Regions from separate parts of the Streptomyces sp. NPDC040610 genome, predicted to be linked through region 2. Evidence: riboswitches for the same ligand, from Rfam matches in the RefSeq annotation. Region 2 holds a riboswitch; the other holds the start of a gene.

Region 1 (9,290 bases), on a different contig from region 2:
AGCGACCCTCGCGGCCCTGGCGCTCCTGGTGCCCTGGCCGTCCTGGCGGCGGGGCGGCGCCGGTCCCGGGCTACGGCGTGGCCCAGTCCCGCAGCGCGTCCTCGCTCTCGAAGTCCGCCACGTTCTTGTCCAGCGGCGTCGACGTGTACTGGTGGATGCGCCACTTCGCCTGGATGCGGGGCTTGCCCGCCGGCACGTAGTCGGCGATCCAGAGGCCGTCGCCCGCGTACGACGTCGTGTCCCTGTTGAGCCAGAAGTCGCGGTTGCAGTACAAGACGGTCCGATGGTTCGGGCGCAGCCGCTTCACCTCGCGGATGAAACGGTCCTTCTCCGCGTTCGTCGCGGCCGTGTGGTCGCCCGTCCACTCCCAGTCCACGGCCAGGATGTCCCCGGCCTTCTCCGGTGCCTTGCTCACGAAGTACTCGGCCTGGGCGGTGATGTTGCCCGGCCACAGGAAGTGGTAGAAGCCGACGACGCAGCCGCCGTCGCGGGCCAGTTTGGTCTGGGCGGTGAGGCGGGGGTTGATGTAGGAGCGGCCCTCCGTCGCCTTGATGATGACGAAGGACAGCCCGTCGGTGGAGAAGGACGACTGGTGGGAGCTGACGTCGATGCCGCGCAGCATGGGGCCTCCAGCGGGTGGGGGGAGTGGGTCCGGCGCCGGGGCCGTGGGGTGGCCGGGTCCGGCGCGTGCGGGGTGATCGGTTCGATCCTGATGGGTGAACGGTCAAAGGTTGACTGTTACTTGACCGTTCCCCGTGAGGGGTTGGTTCCACCCTCGTACTGGCGTTCCTTGCCTCCGCGCGTGTATGGAGTACGGGCACACGCGTCCGCCACCCCCCACTCACGGATACGGGATCCCACATGCCCCTGACCCGCCGCGCCTTCCTCACCGGCGCCACGGCCACCGCCGCCACCGCCCTGCTCACCGCCCCCGCGTCCGCCAGGAGCCGCACGCGCGCGCTCGGCGTACAGAACTGGATGGCGGGCATCGACGCCGCGACGCCCCTGCAGCGCCTGACGATCCCCGGGACGCACGACTCGGGCGCCCGCTTCGGCGGCTGGTGGGTGGAGTGCCAGAACACGACGCTGGGGCAGCAACTGGGCTCCGGCATACGCTTCCTGGACATCCGGTGCCGGGCCTTCGAGGGGTCCTTCACCATCCACCACGGCGCGTTCTACCAGAACCTGAACTTCGACGACGTGCTCGGCGCCTGCCGGGACTTCCTGCGCGGCCAGCCCACGGAGACCGTGCTGATGCGCGTCAAGCAGGAGTACTCGCAGGAGAGCGACGCCACGTTCCGGGCGCTCTTCGACGACTATCTGGACCGGCGCGGCTGGCGTTCCCTCTTCCACATCGGCAACGCCTGGCCGCGTCTCGGCGAGGTCCGCGGGAAGGTCGTCCTCATCGCCGACAACGGCGGTCTGCCCGGCGGCATCCGCTGGGGCGACGGGAACGTCTTCGACATCCAGGACGACTACAACGCCGCGCCCGCCGCCAAGTTCCCCAAGGTCGAGGCCCACTTCAGGAAGGCCGCGGCCCAGCCCGGCAAGCAGTACATCAACTTCGTCAGCACGGCCGCCGCGATCCCGCCGCGCTGGAACTCCGACGACCTCAACCCGCGGACGCACACCCTCCTGGAGAGCGCAGAGGGACGCGGCTGGCGCGGGCTCGGGATCGTCCCGATGGACTATCCCAACACCCGCGCCGGACTGGTGGAGTCACTGATCGCGCACAACTAGGCGCTGTCCACGGGGGCGGCGCGCGGTGGGGCTCAGCACTCGATGATGTTCACGGCGAGCCCGCCGCGCGCCGTCTCCTTGTACTTGACGCTCATGTCGGCGCCGGTCTCCTTCATGGTCTTGATGACCTTGTCGAGGGACACCTTGTGGCTGCCGTCGCCGCGCATCGCCATCTTCGCGGCGGTCACGGCCTTCACGGCCGCCATGCCGTTGCGCTCGATGCACGGGATCTGGACGAGCCCGCCGACCGGGTCGCAGGTCAGGCCGAGGTTGTGCTCCATGCCGATCTCGGCGGCGTTCTCGACCTGCTCCGGGGAGCCGCCGAGGACCTCGGCGAGGGCGCCCGCGGCCATGGAGCAGGCGGAGCCGACCTCGCCCTGGCAGCCGACCTCGGCGCCGGAGATGGAGGCGTTCTCCTTGAAGAGCATGCCGATGGCGCCCGCGGCGAGCAGGAAGCGGACGACGCCCTCGTCGTCGGCGCCGGGCACGAAGTTCATGTAGTAGTGCAGGACGGCGGGGATGATCCCGGCGGCGCCGTTCGTCGGGGCGGTGACCACACGGCCGCCGGCGGCGTTCTCCTCGTTCACCGCCATCGCGTACAGCGTGATCCACTCCATGGCGCGGGCGTGCGGGTCGCCCTCGGCGCGCAGCTGCCGGGCGGAGTTCGCGGCGCGGCGGCGGACCTTCAGGCCGCCGGGCAGGATGCCCTCGCGGGACATGCCCCGGGACACACAGGCCTGCATGACGCGCCAGATGTCGAGGAGGCCCTCGCGGATCTCGTCCTCGGTGCGCCAGGCCTTCTCGTTCTCCAGCATCAGGGCGGAGATGGACAGGCCGGTCTCGGAGGACAGGCGCAGCAGCTCGTCGCCGGTGCGGAAGGGGTACTTCAGGACGGTGTCGTCCGGGACGATCGGGTTCTCCCCGGCCGCCCCCTCTTGATTGAGCACGGTCTCGTCGACGACGAAGCCGCCGCCCACCGAGTAGTACGTCTTCTCCAGGACGAGGGCGCCGTCGGTGTCGTACGCGAAGATCGTCATGCCGTTGGCGTGGTACGGCAGGGCCTTGCGGCGGTGCAGGATCAGGTCGGCGTCGAAGTCGAAGGCGATGTCGTGCATGCCGAGGACGTTCAGGCGGCCCGTGGACTTGATCTCCTCGACGCGGTCGTCCGCCGACTCCACGTTCACCGTGCGCGGGGACTCGCCCTCCAGGCCGAGCAGGACGGCCTTGGGGGTGCCGTGGCCGTGGCCGGTGGCGCCGAGGGAGCCGTACAGCTCCGCGCGTATCGAGACGGTGTGGGCCAGCAGGCCCTCGTTCTTCAGGCGGCGGGCGAACATGCGCGCCGCGCGCATCGGGCCGACCGTGTGGGAGCTGGACGGGCCGATGCCGATCGAGAACAGGTCGAAGACCGAGATGGCCACGGGAGAACTCCAATGATGGGTGGTAGACGCCGTTGTCCGCCGGGTGGTGCGGGGGCAGCTTGCCGTGCTTGCGGGCACGTGGTGCGGGGCACCGCGCGCACTGTCCTCATGTCCAGTGTGCGCGGTGCCCCGGAAGTCCGTACCAACTAAAGCGTACGAAACTACTTCAGGCCGGGGTACAGCGGGTGCTTCGCGGCCAGAGCGGACACCCGGGCCTTGAGGGCCTCGGCGTCGAAGTCCGGCTTGAGGGTCTCGGCGATCACGTCCGCGACCTCGCGGAAGTCCTCGTCCTGGAAGCCACGGGTGGCCAGGGCCGGGGTGCCGATGCGCAGGCCGGAGGTGACCATCGGGGGCCGCGGGTCGTTCGGGATCGCGTTGCGGTTGACCGTGATGCCGACCTCGTGGAGGCGGTCCTCGGCCTGCTGACCGTCGAGCTGGCTGTCGCGCAGGTCGACCAGGACCAGGTGCACGTCCGTGCCGCCGGACAGGACGGAGACGCCGTGCTCCTTGACGTCGTCCCGCACCAGGCGCTCGGCCAGGATCCGGGCGCCGTCCAGGGTGCGCTGCTGGCGCTCCTTGAAGTCGTCCGAGGCCGCGACCTTGAAGGAGACGGCCTTGGCCGCGATCACGTGCTCCAGCGGGCCGCCCTGGAAGCCGGGGAAGACCGCGGAGTTCAGCTTCTTCGCGAAGTCCTTGTTGCGGGCCAGGATGATGCCGCCGCGCGGGCCGCCGAGCGTCTTGTGCGTGGTGGAGGTGACCACGTCCGCGAACGGCACCGGGTTCGGGTGCAGACCGGCGGCGACGAGCCCGGCGAAGTGCGCCATGTCGACCCACAGCTTCGCGCCGACCTCGTCGGCGATCCGGCGGAACTCGGCGAAGTCCAGCTGACGCGGGTAGGCGGACCAGCCCGCGATGATCACCTTCGGGCTGTTCTCCTTGGCCAGGCGCTCGACCTCGGCCATGTCGACCAGACCGGCGGCGTCCACGTGGTACGCGACCACGTTGAACTGCTTGCCGGAGAAGTTCAGGCGCATGCCGTGGGTGAGGTGCCCGCCGTGCGCCAGGTCAAGGCCGAGGATCGTGTCGCCGGGCTGGGCGATCGCGAAGAGGGCGGCCTGGTTGGCGGAGGCGCCGGAGTGCGGCTGGACGTTGGCGTACTCGGCGCCGAACAGGTCCTTGACCCGGTCGATGGCGATCTGCTCGGTGACGTCCACGTGCTCACAGCCGCCGTAGTAGCGGCGGCCGGGGTAGCCCTCGGCGTACTTGTTGGTGAGGACGGTGCCCTGGGCCTCCATGACGGCGACCGGAGCGAAGTTCTCCGAGGCGATCATTTCCAGGGTGGACTGCTGGCGGACGAGCTCGGCGTCGACGGCGGCGGCGACGTCCGGGTCGAGCTCGTGCAGAGGGGTGTTCATAAGCGACATCGGAAAATCAGTCCTTACGCCGTGGTCAGCTGCCTGCGAACGCGGTGTACTCGTCGGCGGAGAGCAGGTCGCCCGGCTCCTCGGCGACGCGCACCTTGAACAGCCAGCCGCCCTCGAAGGGGGCAGAGTTCACCAGGGACGGGTCGTCCACGACGTCCTGGTTGGCCTCGACGACCTCACCGGAGACCGGCGAGTAGAGGTCGCTGACCGACTTCGTCGACTCCAGCTCACCGCAGGTCTCACCCGCGGCGACCGTGTCGCCGACCGCCGGGAGCTGGGCGAAGACGACGTCGCCGAGCGCGTTGGCCGCGAACTCGGTGATGCCGACCGTCGCCACACCGTCCTCGGTGGCCGACAGCCACTCGTGCTCCTTGCTGTAACGCAGCTGCTGGGGATTGCTCATGGCCTGAATTCTCCTGTACGCGGGCGAGTGCTGATGAACGTGGGTCTTACGGACTGAGACGGGCGCGTGCCGCCACGGCTCCCGACGGGACGCGGAGGCGTCCGCAGAGCGAGTGGGGCGCGGGCGGAGGCCGGACTGGACCGGCGCCGCCGGGCTACTTCTGACGCTTGTAGAACGGCAGCGCGACGACTTCGTACGGCTCATGCGTACCGCGGATGTCCACACCCACGCCCGCCGTGCCGGGGGCGGCGTGCGCCGCGTCGACGTACGCCATCGCGATCGGCTTGCCGAGGGTCGGGGACGGCGCGCCGGAGGTGACCTCGCCGACGACCTCGCCGCCGACGACCACGGACATGCCCGCGCGCGGGACCCGGCGGCCCTCGGCGATCAGGCCCACCAGCTTGCGCGGGGGAGCGGCCTCGGCGCGCTCGGCGGCCGCGCGCAGCGCCTCGACGCCCACGAAGTCGTCCGCGTGGGACGTCTTGTCAAACTTGACGACTCGTCCCAGACCGGCGTCGAACGGCGTCAGGGCCGTCGTCAGCTCGTGCCCGTACAGCGGCATGCCCGCCTCCAGGCGCAGCGTGTCGCGGCAGGACAGGCCGCAGGGGACCAGGCCCACCGGGGCACCGGCCTCGGTCAGCGCACGCCACAGCTGCTCGGCGTGCTCGGGGGCCACGAACAGCTCGAAGCCGTCCTCGCCGGTGTAGCCCGTGCGGGCGATCAGGGCGGGGACGCCCGCGACGGTGCCGGGCAGGCCCGCGTAGTACTTCAGGCCGTCGAGGTCGGCGTCCGTGACCGCCTTCAGGATGCCGGGGGACTCCGGGCCCTGGACGGCGATGAGGGCGTAGGCGTCGCGGTCGTCGCGGACCACGGCGTCGAAGCCTTCGGCGCGCTCGGTCAGTGCGTCGAGCACGACCTGGGCGTTGCCGGCGTTGGCGACGACCATGTACTCCTGGTCCTGGAGCCGGTAGACGATCAGGTCGTCCAGGATGCCGCCGTCGGCCTGACAGATCATGGTGTAGCGGGCGCGGCCGACGCCGACGGAGCCGATGTTGCCGACCAGGGCGTGGTTGAGCAGGTCCACCGCCGCGGGGCCGGTGACCGTGATCTCGCCCATGTGGGAGAGGTCGAAGAGGCCGGCGCGGGTGCGGACCGCGTTGTGCTCGTCGCGCTCGCTGGCGTAGCGCAGCGGCATGTCCCAGCCCGCGAAGTCGGTCATGGTCGCACCGAGGTCGCGATGCAGGGCGTCCAGGGCGGTGTGGCGTGGGGTGTTGCTCATCAGTACTGGCTCCCGGGGCATGACGGGCGAGGTCGATCCTCCCCATCTGTCATCGAACCTGAGAGGTTCACCACGTCCCGTGCGTATGACGGGTCATGACTTGCACCTTGGGTGGAGCCGCCCCTGCGACCGGTGTGGCCGGGTGTGACCGGGGATCGACCCGCTTTTCAGATGTGCCTCGCCCGCGCGGTACGGGGCCTGAGAGATTCAAGGGAGGAACTTGCTCCTTCGGCGCCCCGGGACGACGTCCGCGTCAGAGTGCGGTCACGTCTCCGGGAACTCTCCCGCGCGGATTCAAGCGGCCGGTATGGAGTTGGCGCGCACATCATTGCACGCGCCCCCGCTTCACGACAGCAGCAACTTCTTCACGACGGCGGCTACGGCGGAATGCCCTTGTGTGGCATTACCGTCTCTTTACACTCAACGGAGAAGTACTGGGGATGAGTGACGTGACCAGCATGGGGAGGCCGATCACGGTGCACAGGAGCGGTGCTTATGCGACCACCACGGGTGTGGCGCTGCCCGGCGGCGACGTGGTGCCGCCGCAGCCCGGCGCCCCCGTGCGCGAGTGCCTCGGGTACTTCCCGCGGCCCGTCGTGCGCGACCTCAGGGACCGGGCCCGGCGCGGCCCGCGCCGCCTGGTGTTCGGCGCGAGCGACGTCGTGGTCGTGTCCGGGCTGCCCGGCAGCGGCAAGTCCACGCTGATGCGGCGCGCGGTGGCGGGGCCGCGCGTGGACTCCCAGGACACCCGGGACCGCTGGGCGGCCCGCATGCCCCGGCTGCTGCCGTACGCGCTCTACCGCCCCCTGGTCCGCCTCGCGCACTACGCGGGCCTGCACCGGGCGCTGCGCTCCGGCGCGGGCGTCGTCGTGCACGACTGCGGTACGCAGCCGTGGGTGCGCCGCTGGCTGGGCCGCGCGGCCGCCCGGCGCGGGGCCACGCTGCACCTCCTGCTGCTCGACGTGCCCGTCGAGGTCGCCCTCGACGGGCAGCGCGAGCGCGGCCGCGGGGTCTCCCGGTACGCCTTCGCGCGGCACCGCAGGACGGTCGGCCGCCTCGTCCGCGCCGCCGAGCGGGGTGAGCTGCCGCGGGGCTGCGGCTCGGCGGTGCTTCTGGACCGGGAGGCGGCGGGGGCGCTGCGGGAGATCGGGTTCGGGGGCTGAGGGGGCTGAGGGGGCGGTGCGGCGGGGGTCCCGGTTAGGGTCGGGCCCGCAGCACAGGAGCAGGGCAGAGCGCAGAGCAGAGGTCGAGGACAGATGAACTATCCGGGGGACTGCCCGGGAGGCGTTCCGGCACAGGGACCGGGCCCGGACCAGGGACATCCGCATGGGCATCCGCACGAGGGATGGCCGGCCAACGAGCTGGAGGAGGTCCTGGCCGCGTCGCTCGGCGCCCCGCCGTCGGACGCGGTGGGCGCCCGCATCGTCGAGACGCTGGGCCGCGGCCGCGTCTGGATCCCGCTCCCGTCCGGCGGCGGCCCCGACCAGGGCACGCTCGACCTGCCCACGCTGGAGATCGACGGTCAGGCGTACGTCCCCGTCTTCACGTCGGAGCAGCAGTTCCAGCAGGTGACGGGGGGCCGGATGAGCTGGACGGTGGCGCCCGCGGTGGAGTTCGCGCGCGGGCTTCAGCCGCAGCTCGGCATCGTCCTGAACCCCGAGGGCACGGTCGCCGTGCCGCTGCCGCCGCCTGCCGTGGCCGCGCTGTGCCAGGTGGGGCGCACCGAGCTGGACGGCCCCACGACCGGCGGCCGGGTCCGCCTCTTCGAGCCGGACTGGAAGGAGGACCCGGTCGACTTCCTGAGCGCCGCGTCCCGCGAGTTCCAGGCGACCGGGGTGGTCCTGACGGCCCGCCGCTGCCTGGCCAGCGTCGAGGCCGAGGACCCGTCCCTCTTCGTGGGCGTCGAACTCTCCTCCCTGGAGGGCGACGCCCGCGACGCCCCCATGCAGGCCCTGACCCGGGCTCTCACGGCCTTCCCCCCACCCTGGCCGGTCAACCTGGTCCTCCTGGACGCAGCCCAAGACCCAGTCTCCACCTGGCTACGCACCCACATCCGCCCCTTCTACACAACCCACTAGCCACCACCGCAGGCTCCCACCCACCCACCCGCCCTTGGTGAGGACGGACGGCAGGGAGCCGAGGCCTGTCCCGGGTGAGCCAGCCAGCAGGCTCGCCGGGGTCCACCCGGGCCGGATGGCAAAGCCGCCTGGGCCTCGGGGAGGCGGGCGGCGGGACTGCTGGGGCGCCGTGACCGGCGCTCGCCCCGGGTCCCGCAGCACCGCCCACCCTCGCCCCGGGTCCCGCAGCACCGCCCACCCTCGCCCCGGGGCGCACAGCACCGCCCCACCCTCGCCCGGGTCCCACAGCACCGCCCCACCCTCGCCCGGGTCCCACAGCACCGCCCCACCCCCCGCCCCGGGCCCCACAGCAACGGGTGGGCGGGTGGGGAAGCCGCCGCGCAGCGGCGGTGGAGCTTCCGCGGTGCGGGCGGCGCGGGCGGCCGATGGCCCCCGCAGGGGAGGGCGGCCAGCCCGTGGCGGGAAACGGGGGGAGTGGGCGGCCCGAGGCCCGATCAAGGCGCCCACGCCAGAAGTAAGCTGGTTCCATTGACTCGGCCGGACCCCGGCCGTGCGGACAGGTCGAGTGCGTCGGGCAAGCGTGAAGGGGCGGTTACGGGTGAGTGCGTCGGGCACGGCCGCGGGCGACGGGGCCTCCCCTGTTCGAGCGCGCCCGCGAGCTTGGGGAAACGTCGAGCACATGCTGCGCCAGGTGGCGCCGGGACGCTACGACGCGTACGAGGCGCTGCTCGGAGCCCTCGCCGACGACCAGGTGTGGATGCTGCTGTGGCACGGCCAGTCGGGTTCCCCCGACGCGCAGTACGGCAACATGGAGGTCGACGGCCTCGGCTACGCCCCCTGCGTGACCTCCGCCCAGGAACTCTCAGCCAGCGGCTGGAACCGCGGCTACGAGGTGCTCGGCGGCCTCGACGCGGCCCGCGCCCTGTACCCCGACCACTACGGCCTGTG
Region 2 (9,290 bases):
GAACGGGTCGAGTCGGCGACCGCGGACGCGGACAAGCTCGAGGACGAGGTCGACGACCTGCGCGGCGATGTGAGCGCGCGTCAGCGTGCCGCGCTGGAGAAGCACGGCGGCGGCCGGGCCGAGTTGGTGTCGCTGCTGTCCGGCGCGACGGAAGTGCACGGACCCGGTGTGAAGCTCGTGGTCGACGACAAGAAGGAAGCCGATCAGGGCGGCGGCGGTCCGCGGGAGAGCTCCGGATTCTCCGACAACGGCCGGGTGCGGGACCGCGATATGCAGCGGGTCGTCAACGGCCTGTGGGAGTCGGGCGCCGAGGCCATCGCGATCAACGATCAGCGGCTGACCGCGCTGTCGGCGATCAGGGCGGCCGGTGACGCGATACTGGTCGACAACAAGCCGCTGGTGCCGCCGTATACGGTGCTCGCGGTGGGTGACGGGCAGCGGCTGAGCACGAGGTTCCAGAACAGCGTCGACGGCCAGTATCTGCACGGTCTGCAGGAGAACTTCGGCGTCCGGACCAGCATTTCCGCGGTGGACGACGTCCGGCTTCCGGCCGCGCCCAGTGTGACCGTACGAACAGCAGAGCCGAAGGCAGGAAAGGGCACATCGTGATCGCCGTACTGGGCCTCGTCGTGGGAGTCGTGGCCGGATTGTTGGTTCGGCCCGAGGTTCCGGCGGTCGTCGAGCCGTATCTTCCGATCGCCGTGGTGGCCGCGCTCGACGCGGTGTTCGGCGGTCTGCGCGCGATGCTCGACGGCATCTTCGACGACAAGGTCTTCGTGGTGTCGTTCCTGTCGAACGTGGTGGTGGCCGCGCTGATCGTCTTCCTGGGCGACAAGCTGGGGGTGGGCGCGCAGCTGTCCACCGGTGTCGTCGTGGTCCTCGGTATCCGCATCTTCTCCAACGCCGCGGCGATCCGTCGGCACGTCTTCAGGGCGTGACGCCGATGAGTCCCATGAATCCCATGGACCCCGAGAACCCCAAGAATCCCGAGAACCCCGAGAACATGGGCGGCCCGGCTCAGGACGGCAGGCGCAGGGAACTGCCCGCCGAGGTCCCGGTGACGCCCCGCACGGCCGCTGACAGGCCGCCTGGCGAGCAGAGCGGCGGGCCGTCCCTGACCGGGCGTCAGAGGCTCGTACAGGGGATCTGGCCGCCGCGCCTGACGCGGGCGCAACTCATCGTGGCCCTGCTGCTGTTCGTCCTCGGCCTCGGGCTCGCCATCCAGGTGCGGTCCACGAACGACAGCAGTGCGCTGCGCGGGGCACGTCAGGAAGATCTCGTACGTATTCTCGATGAACTGGATGACCGAACTCAGCGTCTGGAAGATGAGAAGCGGAGACTGGAGGAACAGCGCACCGGTCTCGAGAACAGCTCGGACCAGGCCGAGGAGGCCCGCAAACAGACCGCCGAGAGAGAACGACAGCTCGGCATTCTGGCGGGCACCGTGGCCGCGCAGGGTCCCGGCATCACGCTGACGATCGACGACAAGAAGGGGACGGTTGAGGCTGACATGCTGCTCGACGCCATCCAGGAGTTGCGCGCCGCCGGTGCGGAGGCCATCCAGGTCAATGACGTCAGGGTGGTCGCCAGTACGCATCTGTCGGACGCGACGGGCGGTGGTGTGCGGGTGGACGGCCGGAAGGTCTCCGCGCCCTACCGCTTCAAGGTCATCGGCAAGCCGCAGGACCTGGAGCCGGCGCTGAACATCCCTGGCGGGGTGGTGCAGACTCTGGAGAAGGAGCAGGCCACGGTGACTGTCGCACGTACGGAGAAGATCGTCGTGGATGCCTTGCGACCGGCGAAGCGGCCTGACTACGCTCGGTCGTCCTCCCAGTGAGCCGGGGGCGCATGGGGGCCATTGGTCCAGGGCATGAGGTTGCGGGGGGTCGGCGCACCGCAGATGGGGTGCGTGGTGGAAACTGTTTGGCGGCTCCGGACGTTGTGAGGATGTCCGTGGTGCCGCGGTATGACGGTGTGTGCAATCAGGGTTCGTCCTGCCCCACGGGCGGGTCTGTTTCGGTCAAGGGGAATCGCCCGTGAAGTTGTTTGCGAAGTTGTTCGGCAAGAGCGCACGTGAAGACGCCCGTCATCGTGCGCCGCGCGCTGGAGACGTGCCGGAGACGCAGGTGGGCGAGCGCCCGCTGTTCCGGGACCAGGTCGGCGGAGACAATTCGGGCGGACAGGGCGCGTCGTCTGTTGACCCTGCCAGTTCCGGCCGCATAGGTTTCGGGGAACCGTCAACCTCAAGTACGGGTGGAGGGTTTACCCCTGACCCGTACGCGTCCAATGCCCCTGGGGGGCAGCCGCGGCAGGAGGATCCGTCCATGTCGGCCCTGGTGTGTACGAGGTGCGGGAACCGCAACGCGCAGGCGAGCCGGTTCTGTTCCAACTGCGGTGCGCCGCTGCGGGCCGGAGCGGTCGCCGAGCGTCCGTCCGAGACCACTTCGACGATCTCCATCTCCGGACTCGAGGCCTACGACGCCGAGGTCACGGGGCAGACGCCGTCTCCGGCGCTGTCGCCCGAGGCCCAGGCGGCCGTGGACGCGCTGCCGCTCGGCTCGGCGCTGCTCGTGGTGCGACGCGGTCCGAACTCGGGCAGCCGCTTCCTCCTCGACGGTGAGCTGACGACGGCGGGACGCCACCCGCAGAGCGACATCTTCCTGGACGACGTGACCGTGTCGCGCCGCCACGTGGAGTTCCGTCGCCTCGCGGACGGCTCCTTCACCGTCGCCGACGTGGGCAGCCTCAACGGCACGTATGTGAACCGGGAGCGGATCGACTCCGTCGCGCTGTCCAACGGCGACGAGGTGCAGATCGGCAAGTACCGGCTGGTCTTCTACGCGAGCCAGCGGGGCATCTGACCCTCCCCCAGACTCCGTCTGGGGGGACCCCCAGGGAAGGTCCATGCTGCACACAACGAGGGGCGGTGCCGGAAACGGCACCGCCGCCGCGGACCGTCGGCTGATGAGCATCGGCACCGTGCTGAACGCGCTGCGTGACGAATTTCCCGAGGTCACCATCTCCAAGATCAGGTTCTTGGAGTCCGAAGGGCTCATCGAGCCGCAGCGCACGCCGTCCGGCTACCGCAAGTTCAGCCCGGAGGACGTCGAGCGGCTCGGGTACGTCCTGCGGATGCAGCGCGACCACTACCTGCCGCTCAAGGTGATCCGCGAGCAGCTGGACGCCACGGAGCGCGGTGAGGTCCCCACCGTTCCCGCGCCCGGGCAGTCGCCCGAGTCCGCCGACAGCGAACTCCCGGAGGCCGACGAGGAGCGCACGGCGGCACGGCTGGGCCGGGACACCCTGCTTGCCGCCGCCGAGGCCGACGAGCACCAGCTCGCCGAGTGGGAGACGTACGGCCTGGTCACGCCCCTGCCCGACGGCAGTTACGACGCGGACGCCGTGACGGTGGCCGCGCTGGTCGTCGAACTCGGGCGATTCGGTATCGAACCCCGCCATCTGCGGGCCATGAAAGCGGCCGCGGACCGGGAGGCGGGCCTCGTCGACCAGGTCGTCGCGCCGCTGCGCAGGCACCGCAATCCGCAGACCAGGGCCCATGCGGAAGCCCGTACGAAGGAGCTCGCGGGGCTCACTGGCAGGCTGCACGCGGCGCTCGTGCACAGTGCGCTCGGCGTCCGGGTGCGCTGACCCGATCGGTGCCCGACTACCCAAACCTGCCGGGCACGTCCTAGGGTTGCTGTGTGAACGAGCTCGACGTCGTAGGTGTCCGGGTCGAAATGCCCTCCAACCAGCCGATCGTGCTCCTGCGTGAAGTGGGAGGCGACCGGTACCTCCCCATCTGGATCGGACCAGGGGAGGCGACCGCCATCGCCTTCGCACAGCAGGGCATGGCGCCCGCACGGCCGCTGACGCACGACCTGTTCAAGGACGTGCTGGAGGCTGTCGGCCAGGAGCTCACCGAAGTGCGCATCACCGACCTGCGGGAAGGCGTGTTCTACGCCGAGCTGGTCTTCGCCAGTGGAGTCGAGGTGAGCGCGCGGCCCTCCGACGCCATAGCGCTCGCGCTGCGCACCGGGACGCCGATCTTCGGCAGTGACGGGGTGCTCGACGACGCCGGGATCGCCATTCCGGACGAGCAGGAGGACGAGGTGGAGAAGTTCCGCGAGTTCCTCGATCAGATCTCGCCCGAGGACTTCGGCACCAACAGCCAGTGAGCGGCGCTCGGCGGCGAATCCGGTGCCTCGGTCGGCCGTCGGTGGCCGGTGGCGCGCCGTTGTTCGTCAGCCCGTAGGACCTCTCCGGGAGGCCGTCCCCGGATCATTCGGCTAGCCTTTCCCCGCAGCGTGGGAGGGGAAACCACTCGCAGGGTGATTATCACCCGGCGTGCCGAGTGTGGCGTTCGTTGACGAGCCCCTGGTGACTGCCTACCGTCGAGGAGGCAGGTCAAGGACGGAGGTCGGCGTGAGAAGCAGCGGCGACGGCACAGCGGTGGGCGGTCCGTACCCGCATCACAGCAGCTCGGCCGATCACTCTCCGAAGCGCCCGGTGGCAGTGCACGGTGGCACCTCCGGACCGGAAGGTCAGGGGGAGAGTCCCGAGCAGGACCGGGTCGGATATCGGGGGCCCACGGCGTGCGCCGCCGCGGGCATCACATACCGCCAGTTGGACTACTGGGCGCGGACCGGGCTCGTCGAGCCCAGTGTGCGCGCCGCCGGTGGCTCCGGGACCCAGCGGCTCTACAGCTTCCGTGACGTGGTCGTTCTGAAGATCGTGAAGCGGTTCCTCGACACCGGGGTGTCGCTGCAGAACATCCGCACCACGGTCCAGCATCTGCGTGACAGCGGATTCCGGGACCTGGAGCGCACGACGCTGATGAGCGACGGGGCGACGGTCTACGAATGCACCTCGCCCAACGAGGTGCACGATCTGCTCCAGGGCGGGCAGGGCGTCTTCGGGATCGCCGTGGGCGTCGTGTGGCGCGATGTGGAGGCCGCGCTGTCGCAGCTCCACGGGGAGCGCATCGACACCGGGGAGACCCTGATGGGGCACCACCCCGGGGACGAGCTCGCGAGGCGGCGCAACCGGGCCGTGTGAGGCGGTCGGCGGCGGCCGGCAGTGGTCCTGGCGGGGCGGTTGTGCCTGGTGGCTCAGGGGCATTGTCAGTGGCTTGGGGCAGCATCGGAGATGTGAGGACCGCGCCGACGATTCTGCATCTCGACATGGACGCCTTCTACGCGTCCGCCGAGCAGGCTGCCAAACCGAGCCTGCGGGGCAAGGCTGTCGTCGTCGGCGGGCTCGGCCCGCGCGGTGTGGTCGCCACCGCCTCCTACGAGGCGCGTCGGTTCGGGGTGCACTCGGCGATGCCCATGGGGCAGGCGCGGCGGCTCGCGCCGAACGCCGCGTACCTCGTGCCCCGGTTCTCGTTCTACCGGGAGATCAGCGACCAGGTGATGCGGCTCCTGCGGGAGCTGTCGCCGTTGGTGGAGCCGCTGAGCCTGGATGAGGCCTTCGTGGACCTGGAGGCGGGCGGCGTCGCGGCGGACGAGGCGGCCGCGCGGGCCGTGGGGGAGCGGTTGCGGGCGGACATCCTGCGGGTCACGGGGCTGACCGGGTCCGTGGGGCTCGCCGTGTCCAAGATGCTGGCGAAGATCGCCTCCGAGCAGGCCAAGCCGGACGGGCTTGTGCTGATATCGCCGGGCACGGAGCGGGAACTGCTCGCGCCCATGACCGTGCGGACGCTGCCAGGGGTGGGGCCCGCCACCGGCGACCACCTGCGACGGGCCGGGATCACCACCGTCGGGGAGCTGGCCGAGGCCGGGGAGGACGAGCTCGTACGGCTCCTGGGGAAGGCCCACGGCGGGTCGCTGTACGCGATGGCGCTGGCGCGGGACGAGCGGCCCGTGGTGGCCGAGCGGGACACCAAGTCGGTCAGCGTCGAGGACACGTACGACGTGGACATCCACGACCGGGTACGGGTCCGGATGGAGGTGGCGCGCCTTGCCGACCGGTGCGTGCGGCGGCTGCGGGACGCGGGGCACTCCGGGCGGACCATCGTGCTGAAGGTGCGGCGCTTCGACTTCTCGACCCTGACGCGCTCCGAGACGCTGCGCGGCCCCACGGACGACCCCGGGGTGGTGCGGGAGGCGGCCGCACGGCTCCTCGAGTCCGTGGACACGACGGGTGGGGTGCGGTTGCTGGGGGTGGGGGTGAGCGGGCTTGCGGACTACACGCAGGAGGATTTGTTCGCTCAGGCTCAGGCGCAGGTCGATGCTGCGGAGGCGGAGGCGGAGACGAGTGTGGGGGCCGGTGTGGCTGGGGCGGACGTTCAGGGTGTGGTGGGCGTGAGTGTGGGTGCGCGTGTGGGGGTTCGGGACGGGGTGGAGCTTGGGGTGGGGGAGTGGGGTGGCGGTGAGGTGCTGGCTGAGGACGGGCGGGGTGAGGCTGCGGGAGCGGGTGAATCTGGTGGTGTGGGGGCTCGTGATGCGGTGATTGGGGGTGTTGGGCCTGGTGGTGGGGGGTCTGGCGGTGGCGGGGCCGCCAGCGGTGGCGGGCTTGGTGGTGGAGTGGCTGGTGGTGGTGACAGCGGTGGTGGGGAGTCTGTGGCGTTGGCTGAGCGCAGGTGGTCGGCCGGGCATGACGTGCGGCATGCGGTGCATGGGGCGGGGTGGGTGCAGGGGAGTGGTTTGGGGCGGGTGACGGTGCGGTTCGAGACGCCGGGGTCGGCGCCGGGGCGGGTGCGGACGTTCCGGACGGATGATCCGGAGCTGGAGCTGTCGGATCCGTTGCCGTTGGTGGCTGAGGACGGGGAGGTGGGGGAGGCCGCCGAGGGGGGTTCTGCTGGGGGCGCTGGGGCTACGGGGGAGCCTGGGGTGGCTGGAAGCGGGGAGGGGCCGGGGGCGGGCGGGACGCCAGCGGTATCGGAGGCGCTGTGAGGACCGAGGGCTCTGCGGGGCCCTGACGACGCCACCGGGAGAGGCGGCCGTGACTGGCCAGCAGCGGGCCACAGAGGGCCATAGAGAGCTATGGCGGGCCCACGGCGAGCTGGGGTGAGCCGCGTGGGGCCGGGTTGGGCCGTGTGGGCCGGGGCAGGATGCGTGAGCCGGGGCGGGCCGCGTGAGCTGGGTTGGGCTGTGCGAGCCGGGATGAGCCTCGTGAACCAGGGCGGGCCGCGTGAGGCGGTGCGGGACGCCCGGGTCGGATGGGGGTACGTGGGCCGGGTCGGGGCGGCGGCGGGAATTCGACGCCGTCGGTTACGCGGACGTCTGGCCGAAGTCCGCGTCCGGCGGGGGCGGCGGTGGCGCCAGGTCCAGGCCGTAGTGGCGGTAGAGCTGGAGTTCCTGTTCCGGGGACAGATGGCGGCCGACGCCGAAGTCCGGGGCGTCCTTGATCAGGGCGCGTTCGAAAGGGACCCGGAGGGTGCCGTCGTCGACCAGCTCGCTGGGCTCCAGGGGGACGAAGGCGTCCCTGCTGAACAGCCCCGTCCGTATGGCGGCCCACTCCGGCGCACCGGTGGCATCGTCGAGATAGACCTCGTCGACTGTGCCGATCTTGGCCCCGTCGCGGTCGAACGCCTTGCGGCCGATCAGGTTGCGCGGATCGATATCGGTCTGCACGGGCCCTCCAACTGGTCGCGAGTCGTTCGTGCTCGTACCTGCTTGTGCGTACTCGTACCTGCTCGTACGTGCTAGTACGTACTCGTCCAGAATTCGCTCGTCATCACTACGAAAGAGCACATCGAGGCGGGCGGCCACTCGAGGGATCGGCCGCGGTCCTCGCTGGTAGGCTGGCGAGTGGCTGTTGACCCCGTGCGGGAGAGCTCTTCGGTGGCAGCACCGGAGGCGCCGAAGGAGCAACTCCTCCCCGGAATCTCTCAGGCCCATGTACCGCACGGACGAGGTCACTCTGGAAAGCAGGGCGGGCGTCGGGCGGGCACGTTCGGAACCCTTCCTCACCGACGGTGAAAGCAGCGCTGCCCTCGGGCGGTGCTGTGAAGCTCTCAGGTTGAGATGACAGAGGGGGAGGCCGTCCGGGTACCCGCGCCGTGGTGCCCCTCGCAGGTCGTGTCAGACCAGGAGGCCTCCGCAATGACCGCCACTCCTCGTACTCCGCTCTCGCAGCTGGAGCAGGGAATCCCCTTCGAACAGCGGCACATCGGACCCGATGCAGAAGCCCGCGCCAAGATGCTCGCCCAGGTCGGGTACGGCTCCCTCGACGAGCTGACGGCCGCCGCGGTGCCGGATGTGATCAAGAACGCCGACGCCCTCGAGCTGCCCGGCGCGCGGACCGAGGCCGAGGTCCTGGCCGAGCTGCGCTCCCTCGCCGACCGCAACCAGGTCCTCGACTCGATGATCGGGCTCGGCTACTACGGCACGTTCACGCCGCCGGTGATCCTGCGGAACGTGATGGAGAACCCGGCTTGGTACACGGCGTACACGCCGTACCAGCCGGAGATCTCGCAGGGCCGTCTGGAGGCGCTCCTCAACTTCCAGACCGTCGTCGCCGACCTGACCGGACTGCCCACCTCCGGTGCCTCGCTGCTCGACGAGGGCACCGCCGCCGCCGAGGCCATGGCGCTCTCCCGGCGCCTGGGCAAGGTCAAGAACGGCGTCTTCCTCGTCGACGCCGACGTGCTGCCGCAGACCGTCGCCGTGATCCAGACCCGCGCCGAGCCGACCGGTGTCGAGGTCGTCGTCGCGGACCTGACGGACGGCATCCCGGCCGACGTCGCCGAGCGCGGCGTGGTCGGCGTGCTGCTCCAGTACCCGGGCGCCTCCGGTGCCGTACGGGACATCAAGGCGCTCATCGACCAGGCCCACGACCTGGGCGCAATCGTTTCTGTGGCCGCCGACCTGCTGGCGCTCACGCTGCTCACCTCGCCCGGTGAGCTCGGCGCGGACATCGCCGTCGGCACCACCCAGCGCTTCGGCGTCCCGATGGGCTTCGGCGGCCCGCACGCCGGCTACATGGCGGTGCGCGAGAAGTTCGCCCGCAGCCTGCCCGGACGCCTCGTGGGCGTGTCCGTCGACGCCGACGGCAACAAGGCCTACCGGCTCGCGCTGCAGACCCGTGAGCAGCACATCCGCCGCGAGAAGGCGACCAGCAACATCTGTACCGCCCAGGTGCTGCTCGCCGTCATGGCCGGGATGTACGCCGTCTACCACGGCCCCGAGGGGCTCAAGGCGATCGCGCGGCGCACCCACCGGTACGCGACGATCCTCGCCGCGGGCCTCAAGGCCGGGGGCGTCGAGGTCGTGCACGAGGCGTACTTCGACACGCTGACCGTCCGCGTGCCGGGCAAGGCCGCCGACATCGTGACCGCGGCCCGCGAG

The links. Region 2 has a riboswitch for glycine ahead of gcvP (aminomethyl-transferring glycine dehydrogenase). Riboswitches for the same ligand answer to the same signal wherever they lie in the genome.
Region 1: linked by a shared signal. The riboswitch ahead of gcvT (glycine cleavage system aminomethyltransferase GcvT) and the one ahead of gcvP (aminomethyl-transferring glycine dehydrogenase) in region 2 are both predicted to bind glycine.

What each region holds. Positions count from the first base shown of each region.
Region 1 is NZ_JBVIXA010000001.1:1,249,120-1,258,409, forward strand. Features, by position in the region: gene ACZ6AA_RS05540 (zinc-dependent alcohol dehydrogenase family protein) at 1-2, shown strand, start outside; gene ACZ6AA_RS05545 (glycoside hydrolase family 25 protein) at 71-622, opposite strand; gene ACZ6AA_RS05550 (phosphatidylinositol-specific phospholipase C) at 862-1,740, shown strand; gene ACZ6AA_RS05555 (L-serine ammonia-lyase) at 1,773-3,158, opposite strand; gene glyA (serine hydroxymethyltransferase) at 3,320-4,582, opposite strand; gene gcvH (glycine cleavage system protein GcvH) at 4,608-4,985, opposite strand; gene gcvT (glycine cleavage system aminomethyltransferase GcvT) at 5,140-6,264, opposite strand; glycine riboswitch at 6,301-6,441, opposite strand; glycine riboswitch at 6,442-6,561, opposite strand; gene ACZ6AA_RS05575 (AAA family ATPase) at 6,705-7,427, shown strand; gene ACZ6AA_RS05580 (enhanced serine sensitivity protein SseB) at 7,521-8,342, shown strand; gene ACZ6AA_RS05585 (enhanced serine sensitivity protein SseB C-terminal domain-containing protein) at 8,941-9,290, shown strand, end outside.
Region 2 is NZ_JBVIXA010000002.1:1,361,191-1,370,480, reverse strand. Features, by position in the region: gene ACZ6AA_RS12605 (DUF881 domain-containing protein) at 1-609, shown strand, start outside; gene ACZ6AA_RS12600 (small basic family protein) at 606-938, shown strand; gene ACZ6AA_RS12595 (DUF881 domain-containing protein) at 1,004-1,837, shown strand; gene ACZ6AA_RS12590 (FHA domain-containing protein) at 1,977-2,861, shown strand; gene ftsR (transcriptional regulator FtsR) at 2,905-3,648, shown strand; gene ACZ6AA_RS12580 (bifunctional nuclease family protein) at 3,702-4,175, shown strand; gene ACZ6AA_RS12575 (MerR family transcriptional regulator) at 4,423-5,055, shown strand; gene ACZ6AA_RS12570 (DNA polymerase IV) at 5,148-6,893, shown strand; gene ACZ6AA_RS12565 (PRC-barrel domain-containing protein) at 7,212-7,574, opposite strand; glycine riboswitch at 7,760-7,857, shown strand; gene gcvP (aminomethyl-transferring glycine dehydrogenase) at 8,046-9,290, shown strand, end outside.